DNA from 3 places in the Sphingobium amiense genome. Region 1 is predicted to be linked to each of the others. Evidence: predicted binding sites of a transcription regulator. Region 1 holds the regulator's gene; each other region holds the start of a gene.

Region 1 (3,268 bases):
GGCTGCTCGCCGTGACGCTGGCGACGGGGTTCGCGGTCGAGCTGGCGCTGATGCCGATTGCGCTGTTTCATTTTCACAAGGCGGGGCTGCTGGGCGCGTTCGCCAATATCGTCGCCATTCCGCTGACCACCTTCGTCGTCATGCCTCTGGAAGCGGCTGCGCTGCTGATGGACAGCGTCGGCGCGGGCGCGCCTTTCTGGTGGCTGACGCGGCAGGCGCTCGACCTGTTGCTGGCCATCGCGCATGGTGTGGCGGGCAGTCCGATGGCGACGATGCTGGCCCCGACGACGAGCGCCGCGGCATTCGGAATTGCGATGACGGGCCTGCTGTGGATGCTGTTGTGGCGGGGGCGGATGCGCTGGTGGGGGGCGCCGCCCCTTGTCGTGGCGATGGCTCTGGCGCTGCTCGCGCCCGCCCCGGACCTGCTCGTCACGGGGGACGGGCGGCATGTGGCGGTGCGTACCGCCGATGGCATGGCGATCCTGCGCGACCGGGCGGGGGATTATGTGCGGGACAGTTTTTCCGAAAGCGCCGGGTTCGATGGCGCGCTTTCAGCGCTGGCGGATCATCCCGCCGCCCGATGCTCGGACGATCTGTGCGCCATGCACCTGACCGGCGGCGGGCGAAAGTGGCGGCTCCTCTTCACGCGCAGCAAGGTCCGGATCGACCGCGATCCTTTCGAGAAGCAATGTGCCGACGCCGACATCATCGTCAGCGACCGCCGCCTGCCGCGCTGGTGCCGCCCCCGCTGGCTGAAGGCCGACAGCCGCCTGCTGCGGCGCACCGGCGGCCTGTCGATCGACCTGCGAAGCGGCGAAGTTCACACCGTTCTCCAGCCCGGCGACGCGCACCCGTGGATCGCGCCCGCCGCAGGCTGGCCGCGCCCTCAGTTATATCGGCGCAGCAGGCCAGCGAGCTTGCCCTGAATGCGCACCTGCCGGGGATCGTAGATCTGCGGTTCATAGGCGGCGTTGGCGGGATCGAGCCGGACGCGCGATCCGTCGCGGCGGAAATATTTGAGCGTCGCTTCGCTTTCGTCGATCAGTGCCACGACGATCTGCCCCTCGCGCGCGACGTCGGTGCGCTGGATCAGGGCGAAGTCGCCGTCGAGGATGCCCGCCTCCATCATCGAATCGCCCGACACTTCGAGCGCATAATGATCGCCCGCACCCAGCAGGGCGGCAGGCACGGACAGCATATTCTGCCCCTCCATCGCCTCGATGGGAACGCCCGCCGCGATCCGGCCGTGCAGCGGGATTTCGATCACGTCATTGGCAGCGACGGGAAGGGCGGGGGATGCCTTCGCCTTCGGGGCGATGGACGGCACCGGCGTGCGATGCATGGCGTCGGGGAGCTTGAGCACTTCGAGCGCACGGGCACGATTGGGCAGGCGGCGGATGAAACCGCGTTCCTCCAGCGCGTTGATGAGGCGGTGAATGCCCGACTTGGACCGCAGGTCGAGCGCGTCCTTCATCTCCTCGAAAGAGGGCGAGACGCCGCCTTCTTCCAGTCGGGTCTGGATGAAACTCAGCAATTCCTGCTGCTTCGGCGTCAACATCGCATCGGTCCTCCGTGGAACGTATGAGGAACGCATAGGAAACACATGGAGGTTCGTCAAGCGGCAAACCGTGTGGCGAGCCGCATGGAACGGAAGGATCAGCACGGCGTTCGTGCGGGGAAGCCGACGACGATCGGTGCAGGAGAGAATGCATGCCCGATACCCGCCCTGACCTCCGCCACAATCCGCCGGTGCGGGTCAGGGAGCGGGATGTTCGCCGCCTGCGGCCGCTCGACCGGCAGATGGGCGACGAGCAGCGTCACAATTCCCCTCCGGGCGAGCAGCAGTTCCGCTAGGCCAGAAGATTCACAGCGGCAGAATCGACACGATGTCGCCCGGTGCGGCAGGTGGGCTGCCAGCGGCGCGGACAATCAGGCAGTCGGCGAGCGAAAGGGCGGCCGTGGCCGCGCTGTCCTGCGATGTGACAGAGACGACGCCGCCGGCACCCCGATAGGCTCTCAGATAGTCGTCACGCTCCCCGACCTGCGGCAATGCGGAGGCGAGGCGTGCCTGAGCGGTGCGGGGGAGCGGGTCCGCCGCCCCGCTCATGTGGCGCACGAGCGGCAGCAGGAAGAGCGTGGCGGTGACGAAGGCCGATACCGGATTGCCGGGCAGGCCCAGGAACAGCGCATTCCCCATCCGTCCGGCCATCAGCGGCTTACCGGGGCGCATCCGGATCTTCCAGAAGTCGAGCGCGCCGCCCGCTTTATCGAAGGCGGGGCGGACGAGGTCGTGATCGCCGACCGACGCGCCCCCGGTCGAAACGATGATGTCAGCGTCCTTCGCGCGTTCGAAGGCGGTGGCGAGCGCCGGAAGGTCATCGGCGACGATGCCGATGTCGACGATGTCGCAGGGCGGCCCCGCCAGCATGGCCGCCAGCATCGGCGCGTTCGACGAAGGCAGCGACCCCGGCGGAACGGGCGCGCCCGGCGGGACGAGTTCATTGCCCGTCGACAGGATCGCGACGGTCAGGCGGCGGCGCACGGGCAGGCGATCATGCCCGGCGAGCACGGCGACGGCGATCTGGGCGGCTCCGATTGCAGCGCCGGACTTCAACAGAATATCGCCGGTCGCGAAGTCGGATGCGGCCTTGCGGACATGCTGGCCTTTGGCAAGAGGGTCGGGGGAGGCGGCGATGTGGTCGCCGTCGCGCCGGGCATTCTCCTGAATGAGGATCGCGTCCGCGCCGTCGGGCAGGGGCGCGCCGGTGAAGATGCGGCAGGCTTCTCCCGGCGCGAGAGGAAGGGGGAGCGGGCCGCCCGCCGCGCTTTCCTGCGCCACGCGCCAGCGGCCGGGATGCTCCGACGCGCGCACGGCATAGCCGTCCATCGCCGAAAGCGCCGCCCAGGGCTGATCGCGCAGCGCCCGCACGTCCCGCGCCAGCCATCGGCCGACCGCCTGTGCGACAGGCACGCCTTCTTCCGCCAGCGACTGGGCCAGAGCGAAGAGGCGCGCCTGCGCTTCCGCCACCGGCAGCAGGCTCATGCGCCGCGCTTCCAGTCGCCGGACCGGCCGCCGCTTTTGGCTTCAAGCCGGATGTCGCCGATGACCATCGCCTTATCCAGCGCTTTCGCCATGTCATAAATGGTCAGCAGCGTGGCGGAGGCAGCGGTCAGCGCTTCCATCTCTACGCCCGTCTGCCCCGCCGTGCGGGCGGTGGCGACGACCCTGACGCCATCGTCGAGCAGGTCAAAGTCAACGGTCACGCTG
Region 2 (3,268 bases), on a different replicon from region 1:
GCGAAGATCGGCAACCTCGATCTTCCGCCCGGCATGTATACAGCCTGGGGCGGCACATTCGAAAGCCTGCAATCGGCCCGGCTGCGCTTGCTGATCGTCGTGCCAATCTGCTTCGTTGCCATCTACGCACTGCTCTACATGGCACTCGGCGGGCTCGTGCCGGCAGCGATCGTCTTTAGCGCGGTGCCGATGGCGCTCGCCGGCGGCGTGTTCGCGCTGCTCCTGCGCGGCATCCCGTTTTCGATCACCGCGGCGGTCGGGTTTATCGCGCTGTCGGGCGTGGCGGTGCTCAACGGCCTTGTCATGATGAGCGCGATCCGCAAGCGACGCGAAGAAGGGGCGGGCGAGGAAGACGCCATCGTCAGTGGCGCGATGCAGCGCGTGCGCCCCGTGTTGATGACGGCGTTAGTCGCCAGTCTCGGATTTGTGCCGATGGCATTGGCAACCGGTACGGGTGCCGAAGTCCAGCGGCCGCTCGCGACCGTGGTCATCGGCGGACTGATCACCTCGACCGTGCTCACATTGCTCGTTTTGCCGGCGATCACGGCTCTTGCTGCTCGGTGGCAAGTCCGCCGTGATCAACGATCCAAGATCGACGCCGCTGTCCAGAGTTAACGGCGGGCCACGAAGGCTACACTACCGAGGAGTGGACGGTCAGCTAAGTTGACCGTCCGCTGGTTGGCGGGATAAGTCGGGCTTCGAAGAGCAGCATTGGATCGCGGCAGGGGCGTCCTCAAGAGACGAGTCTCATTTGGAAATTGCGGAGGTGTCTCTTTTCGAAGTTGCGCTTACAAATTCTTAGAGCGATAATAAGAATTATGTTAAATATCAATATCTTATAAGAATATCAGTCCCGATACAACGCGGAGACCTTTCATGGAAGTCCGATTGAGCGCGACACCTAAAGGCAACGGATTTCAGGCAACGGTCGCATTGCCCGATGGGGTATCGATCAGCTCGGCCGAATCCTATCCCACCGAAGCCGAAGCGATCACCGCGGCGGCCGTGAAGTTGTTGGAGATGCCCGATCGCCTGATGCGCGCGACCGCAGTAGAAGCCGATCTTGCGATCAGCGGCAGCTCATCGCCGGCGTAGCGCCGCCAAGGTGTCCGGCATGATCGTGTAGACTGCCTCGCGCTGGGCGCCGCGATTTTGATGATCCACCCGATAGCCCTGATAGTGGCGTCGCAGGAGGCCGCCCCGACATAGATCCGACACTGCGCGGCTGACATTGCAGCGGCCCGATTGGCGAACCCGCTCACGGACCCTTTCTTCAATGACACGGTCAGCCTGTGTCGGATCGGCCGGTAGTTCGTCAGCCTGCTCAAGTGCCGACCGCACGGTTTCGATCGTCGAACGGCGCCAGGGTGTACGCTGCGCGATCGGAGCCAGCGCATCGCACAGCCAGTCGCGGACAGGCACGGCGTCGCCGTTCACCATCACGCTCGGTCCAGCCCTGCCCTTTTCGTCAGCGACTTCCTCCAGGAGCTGGAGGAGCATGTAGGAGAATTTTGGCCGCGGCGAAGCTGCGGCGATCGCCGCCAAAAGCCCCGGCGTGTCCATCCCTCGCGCGGGTTCGACGGATGCTTCGAATAGGTCTGCCTGATGGAACATAGCATGAATCTACTATGCACTTTGGTGGATGTGAATCCCACAAAGGACCGAAGGCGCTTTTTTTCTGGCGGATTCCACAGGCTTCGGAAGCGGTGCATTTGAGCTGCTTGACTCATCGCCGGGAACAGGAACAAATAAGGAACGAATCAACGAGTCCCGAGTCTCCTGAATGCCATGCGTCAATCAACCGTCCTTGAAGATTTGCGAGCGCGCATCGCGCGTATCGAGGGCGTAGGCGTTCAGCGCGAAGCGATCCCGTTCGGCATCGACGAACTGGATCAGCGATTGCCGGGCGGAGGCATTGCTGCAGGTGCTCTCCATGAAATGATGGGCAGTCCCGATCTCGCGGACGAGGCGAGTGCGACGGTCTTTCTGGCGGGAATCCTGGCGCGAATGGAAGGTCCCGTCTTCTGGTGCCTGCGCTGGCGCGACCTGTTTGCCCCTGCCCTTCATCTCGCCGGTCTTCATCCAGATCGGGTCATCTATGTCGAGGCCGGCAGCGACACCAATGTCCTGCTCGCGATGGAGGAGTGCCTGCATCACCCTGGCATCGCCGGTGTGGTTGGCGAAGTCGGGAAATATTCGACTACTGCATCGAAGCGCCTGCAATTGGCGGCGGAAAGCTCGGGTGTAGCGGCCTTCGTGTTTCGTCGCGCGGCGAAGGCCGAACAGGTCGCCGAAGGGACGGCAGCGATGACACGCTGGCGGATCACCGCTTCACCAAGCGAAGATCTCGGTCTGCCGAGCCTGGGTCGCCCTCGCTGGCATGTGGATTTGGAACGTGTGCGCGGTGGTAATCCGCACGCCTGGATCGTGGAGGCGTGCGATGCGACGGGTCGTATCGCTCTTCCTGCCGCACTGGTCGACCGACCGGCTGCGGCGGAAGATCGCAAAATTGTCGCCTGAGTGCCGTGACGGCCTGGTCCTTGATCTTCCGCTGGTGACCGCGGTGCCCGATCACGGCAGGAAAGTCATTGCTGCCGTCGATGCCGAGGCTAAGGCGCTCGGTGTCCGCGTCGGCATGACCGTGACGAAGGCCCGAGCGTTTGCCCCTGAATTGCAGGTCGTCGATGCCGACCCGGAGGGCGACCTGCAGGGACTTCGCGATCTCGCGCTATGGGCGGGCCGCCGATACTCACCCTTCGTATCACCGGATGCGCCCGACGGAATCTGGCTCGACATCACCGGCTGCGCGGGTCTCTTTGGCACCGAGAAGGCGCTGCTCAAGGATCTCCATCGCCGTGTTGCCGCGTCGGGGCTGGCTCTGCAGATCGCTGTGGCCGACACTGCAGGCTGCGCCCATGCCGTTGCGCGGCATGTACCCGCCGGCCGGCCGGTCACGATCGAGCCGGGCGGACACCGCACTGCCATTTCCATCCTGCCGATATCGGCGTTGCGATTGCCAGGACGCGAGGTCGAAGGTTTGCGCAAGCTCGGATTTGAGCGGATCGAACAGCTCATCGGTGCGCCGCGCGGCCCTCTCGCCAAACGGTTCGGCCGCGAATTGCATCGGCGGCTGGATCAGGCGCTCGGCTTCGTGCCCGAGCCGATCGAGCCGATCTACCCTGAACATCTGCCGCGGGCCCGTCGAGGTTTCATGGAGCCGATCGCGACACCTGAAGCCTTCGCCCAGGTGATCGGCGATCTCGTTGCC
Region 3 (3,268 bases), 1.8 Mb from region 1:
CCGGGCAGATGTCCGGGCAATAGGTGTAGCCGAAATAGACGATGCGCCACTGGCCGGTGAAATCGTTCCAGCGGGTCGGCTTCCCGTCCTGATTAGTGAGGGTGAAGGGCGCGCCGATCTTCGCGCCGACCAGTTCGCCCGGCGCGCTGTCGCTTGATGCGTTGCCCGCGCCTCCCATATTGCAGGCGGCAAGCAGGGCGAGGGCGGGCATCAGCGCGGCGGTGACGTGTTTGTTCATGGCAAGGCCAGCCATGCCCTGCTAGGTGGGCATTTGCAATCCAGTGGGACGCATCATGAAGAACCGCATCCTTTCCGCTTTCTTGGGGTCGATCGCCCTGGCGCTGCTGGCGCCCGCCCCGGCGCAGGCGCAATTTTCCGACGCCTATAATTTCCTCAAGGCCGTGAAGGACAAGGACGGGCAGAAAGCCACCGACCTGCTCCAGAAGCCCGGCTCCACCGTGGTCAACAGCCGTGACGTCAACAGCGGCGAAAATGCGCTGCACATCGTCGTCGCCCGGCGCGACGCGACCTGGCTTGCCTTCCTGCTGGCGAAGGGGGCCAATCCCAACCTGACCGACAATGGCGGCAACACGCCGCTGATGGATGCGGTGCAGGGCCGGTTCGAGGAAGGGGTGCGCACGCTCCTGACCTTCAACGCGCAGGTCGACAAGGCGAATGACAGCGGCGAAACCCCGCTGATCCGGGCGGTGCAGTTGCGTGATCTCGGCCTCGTCCGCCTGCTGGTGGCGCAGGGCGCGAACCCGGCCAAGCGCGACACCATCGCGGGCATGTCCGCGCGCGACTATGCGCAGCGCGACAATCGCACCCCCGGCCTCGTCGAAGCGCTCGACGCGGCGAAGGCCAGCAAAAAGCCCAGCGGCCCGGTGCAGGGTCCGGTCTTTTAAGGGCGGTCGGCGCGCTCTACCAGCCCAGCTCCGCGGCATGATCGGGATCGCCGATCGCGGTCAGCCGCCGGGCCGCGCGCCGCGCGAAGCGCAGCGTTTCCGCCTTGCGCCGCGCCGCCGCCAGCGGTTCGACCGGGGCGGGGCGGACCAGTTCGGCGTCATATTGATCCGCGACGATCAGGCCGGTGCGCCCCGGCCATAGCGCCTCGCTGTCGAACAGGGCGATGTCGAACCCCGCCGGCACCGCCCAGAAGAAACGGTCGCAATAGTCGAAATAGTCGGGCCACTTCATGTCGCCCAACAGGTCCGCGCGGCTGCACTTGATCTCGACGATGGTCAGCCGCCCCGCCCCGTCGATCGCCATGATGTCGGCGCGCCGCCCGTTGGGCAGCGGCACTTCCAGTATCCCGCTCATGTCGTGCCGGAAGAAAAGCCGCAGCGTGCCCCGCGCCACGGCGAGCGCGGTGCCATCCGTCAGCGGCGAGCAGCTATCGGGGAGGGCGCTGTCCATCCCCGATCATTAGAACAGGATGGGAACAAATGAAAAGGCCGATTCGGATCGCTCCGAACCGGCCTGTCGCATTTCAGGGCCGAAAGGTTGCGCGGCGGGGCGCAGCGGGTCAGCGGTAAAAGATATGATTGTCGATCGACGCGAGCCGGGTCTTGCCCCAGCCCGGCGACACGCGGCGCGCGTGGAAGAACAGCGCGCCTTCGGCCTGGCTGTCCCATTCGTCCTCTGCGGCGATCTGGGCGATGGCGACGGCCTCGCGCCAGTCACGGCTCTCGGTGCGGATCGGGGGCATCCCGCCGCCGCGCACGAAGCTGAACTGGCTGGGCTGATAGACGACGCCGCACAGGCTGCTGGCGAAGCGGCCCGACCGGGCGCGATTGATGATGACGCGCGCAACGGCCAACTGGCCTTCGAGGCTTTCGCCCTTCGATTCGAAATAGACCGCTCCGGCCAGGCACTTCATGTCGCCGTCCAACTCCTCGGGCGCGCCTTGCGCATCGACCAGAGCAGCGAGGCTGCGTGCGGGAACTTCGGAAGGGGTGGAATTGTTTACATTGCCAAGCGGCTGCGCGATTTCACGCGGCGCGGCAAAGACGACAGCGGACGATCCGGCTGCGGGCGCCTGCGGAAGCGCTGTAGAAAGGGAAATGGCCGACGGGATCGCTTCCCCTGCGATCGACATGTCGGACGCCGTGACCGCAGCGATGGCGGACAGGGCAAACGCCGCGGTGATCGCGGCTTTCAGGCGGAAACTCATCTTTACTCAAAATAAGGCGGTTCTTGGCCGGGGCGTCGATTCTTAACCCATATTCCCGTTCGACGTCAGGCCGCCTCCCGTCTGCGTGTTTACCGCGCCCGCCCCCCGTTGGGCGAATGCGACAACCTGCGCGTTGGCGTGGCGGGCGCTCTGGACGAACCGTGACGGGGAGTCAACGATCAGCAGATCGTTTCAGCGGCGAACCGTTCTGCATCCGGGATATCGAGTTCGACGATCCACAGGTCGGGGTCCGACCGCCGCCGACGCCCCAGATATTGATCGACGGCCTCCGCCGCCTCATCCCCGCCCGGTCCGCAGCGCATCAGTTCATAGCCGCCGTCGACCCGCGCGACCCGCTCGAACAGCCCGCAATAGCGCCCCTTTTCAAGTGCCTGGATGAGGATGACGCCGCTTAACTCATCCCCCTTCGCCACCACGGTGGCAAAGCCGCCCTGCTCCCCCACGCGCCGCCGCAGCGCGCCGACCAGCATCGCGCTGGTCAGCCGCGCCTCAGCCGCCATAGCCCGGCAGCGACGACAGCGCGAATTGCGACCGCATGAAAGTGCCGGTGCCGCGCCCGACTTCTTCCCCGTCCGAATCGATCAGACTCGCCTCGGCGACATAGACGCGGCGCTTGCCGCTGATCCATCGGCCCTCGGCGCGGATTCGGCCCGGCCCGATAGGGCGCGTGAACAGCAGGTTGAACGCGGTGGTCAGAAGGAAACGGTCGCTGACCAGACTGTTGGCGGCATAGAAGGCCGCATCGTCCAGCATCTTGAAATAGACGGTGCCGTGCACCGCGCCCGCCGCGTGGAACTGGGTCTCATCCACATCGAAGTCGATGACCGACCGCCCAGCCTGCGGGATCGTCAGCTCCGACCGGAACAGGCGATTGATCGGCGCGGACCGGTAAAGCTGTTCGAGCGCGCGGAAATGCGCTTCCTCGCCCGACAGGCCTTCAGGCGGCGTCACGCGCGCCCGCGCCCGAAAGCAGCGCATGCAGCGCGCCCGTCGATTTCGCGCCGCGCAGCCGCGTCACCACCGCCTCGTCGCGCAGATAGCGCGACACCCGCGCCAGAGTCTTCAGATGCTCGG

Evidence for each region. The regulator LexA, encoded in region 1, represses DNA repair genes until DNA is damaged. The targets are predictions, from matches to a motif close to GTTCCNCNCTTGTTCT.
Region 2: a site for LexA is predicted at 1,742-1,757, ahead of SAMIE_RS21690 (ImuA family protein). Genes of this name have one in related genera too.
Region 3: a site for LexA is predicted at 1,428-1,443, ahead of SAMIE_RS16265 (MmcB family DNA repair protein). Genes of this name have one in related genera too.

What each region holds. Positions count from the first base shown of each region.
Region 1 covers NZ_AP018664.1:1,556,865-1,560,132, reverse strand. Annotated here, with positions in the region: gene SAMIE_RS07490 (ComEC/Rec2 family competence protein) at 1-926, shown strand, start outside; gene lexA (transcriptional repressor LexA) at 887-1,558, opposite strand; gene SAMIE_RS23330 (hypothetical protein) at 1,711-1,854, shown strand; gene SAMIE_RS07480 (molybdopterin molybdotransferase MoeA) at 1,865-3,043, opposite strand; gene moaC (cyclic pyranopterin monophosphate synthase MoaC) at 3,040-3,268, opposite strand, start outside.
Region 2 covers NZ_AP018666.1:59,855-63,122, reverse strand. Annotated here, with positions in the region: gene SAMIE_RS21705 (efflux RND transporter permease subunit) at 1-615, shown strand, start outside; gene SAMIE_RS21700 (hypothetical protein) at 877-1,095, shown strand; gene SAMIE_RS21695 (hypothetical protein) at 1,081-1,500, opposite strand; gene SAMIE_RS21690 (ImuA family protein) at 1,789-2,520, shown strand; gene SAMIE_RS21685 (DUF6504 family protein) at 2,441-3,268, shown strand, end outside.
Region 3 covers NZ_AP018664.1:3,328,654-3,331,921, reverse strand. Annotated here, with positions in the region: gene SAMIE_RS16275 (SCO family protein) at 1-253, opposite strand, end outside; gene SAMIE_RS16270 (ankyrin repeat domain-containing protein) at 294-905, shown strand; gene SAMIE_RS16265 (MmcB family DNA repair protein) at 922-1,416, opposite strand; gene SAMIE_RS16260 (cell wall hydrolase) at 1,526-2,173, opposite strand; gene SAMIE_RS16255 (DUF1491 family protein) at 2,353-2,694, opposite strand; gene SAMIE_RS16250 (PaaI family thioesterase) at 2,684-3,172, opposite strand; gene SAMIE_RS16245 (PTS sugar transporter subunit IIA) at 3,132-3,268, opposite strand, start outside.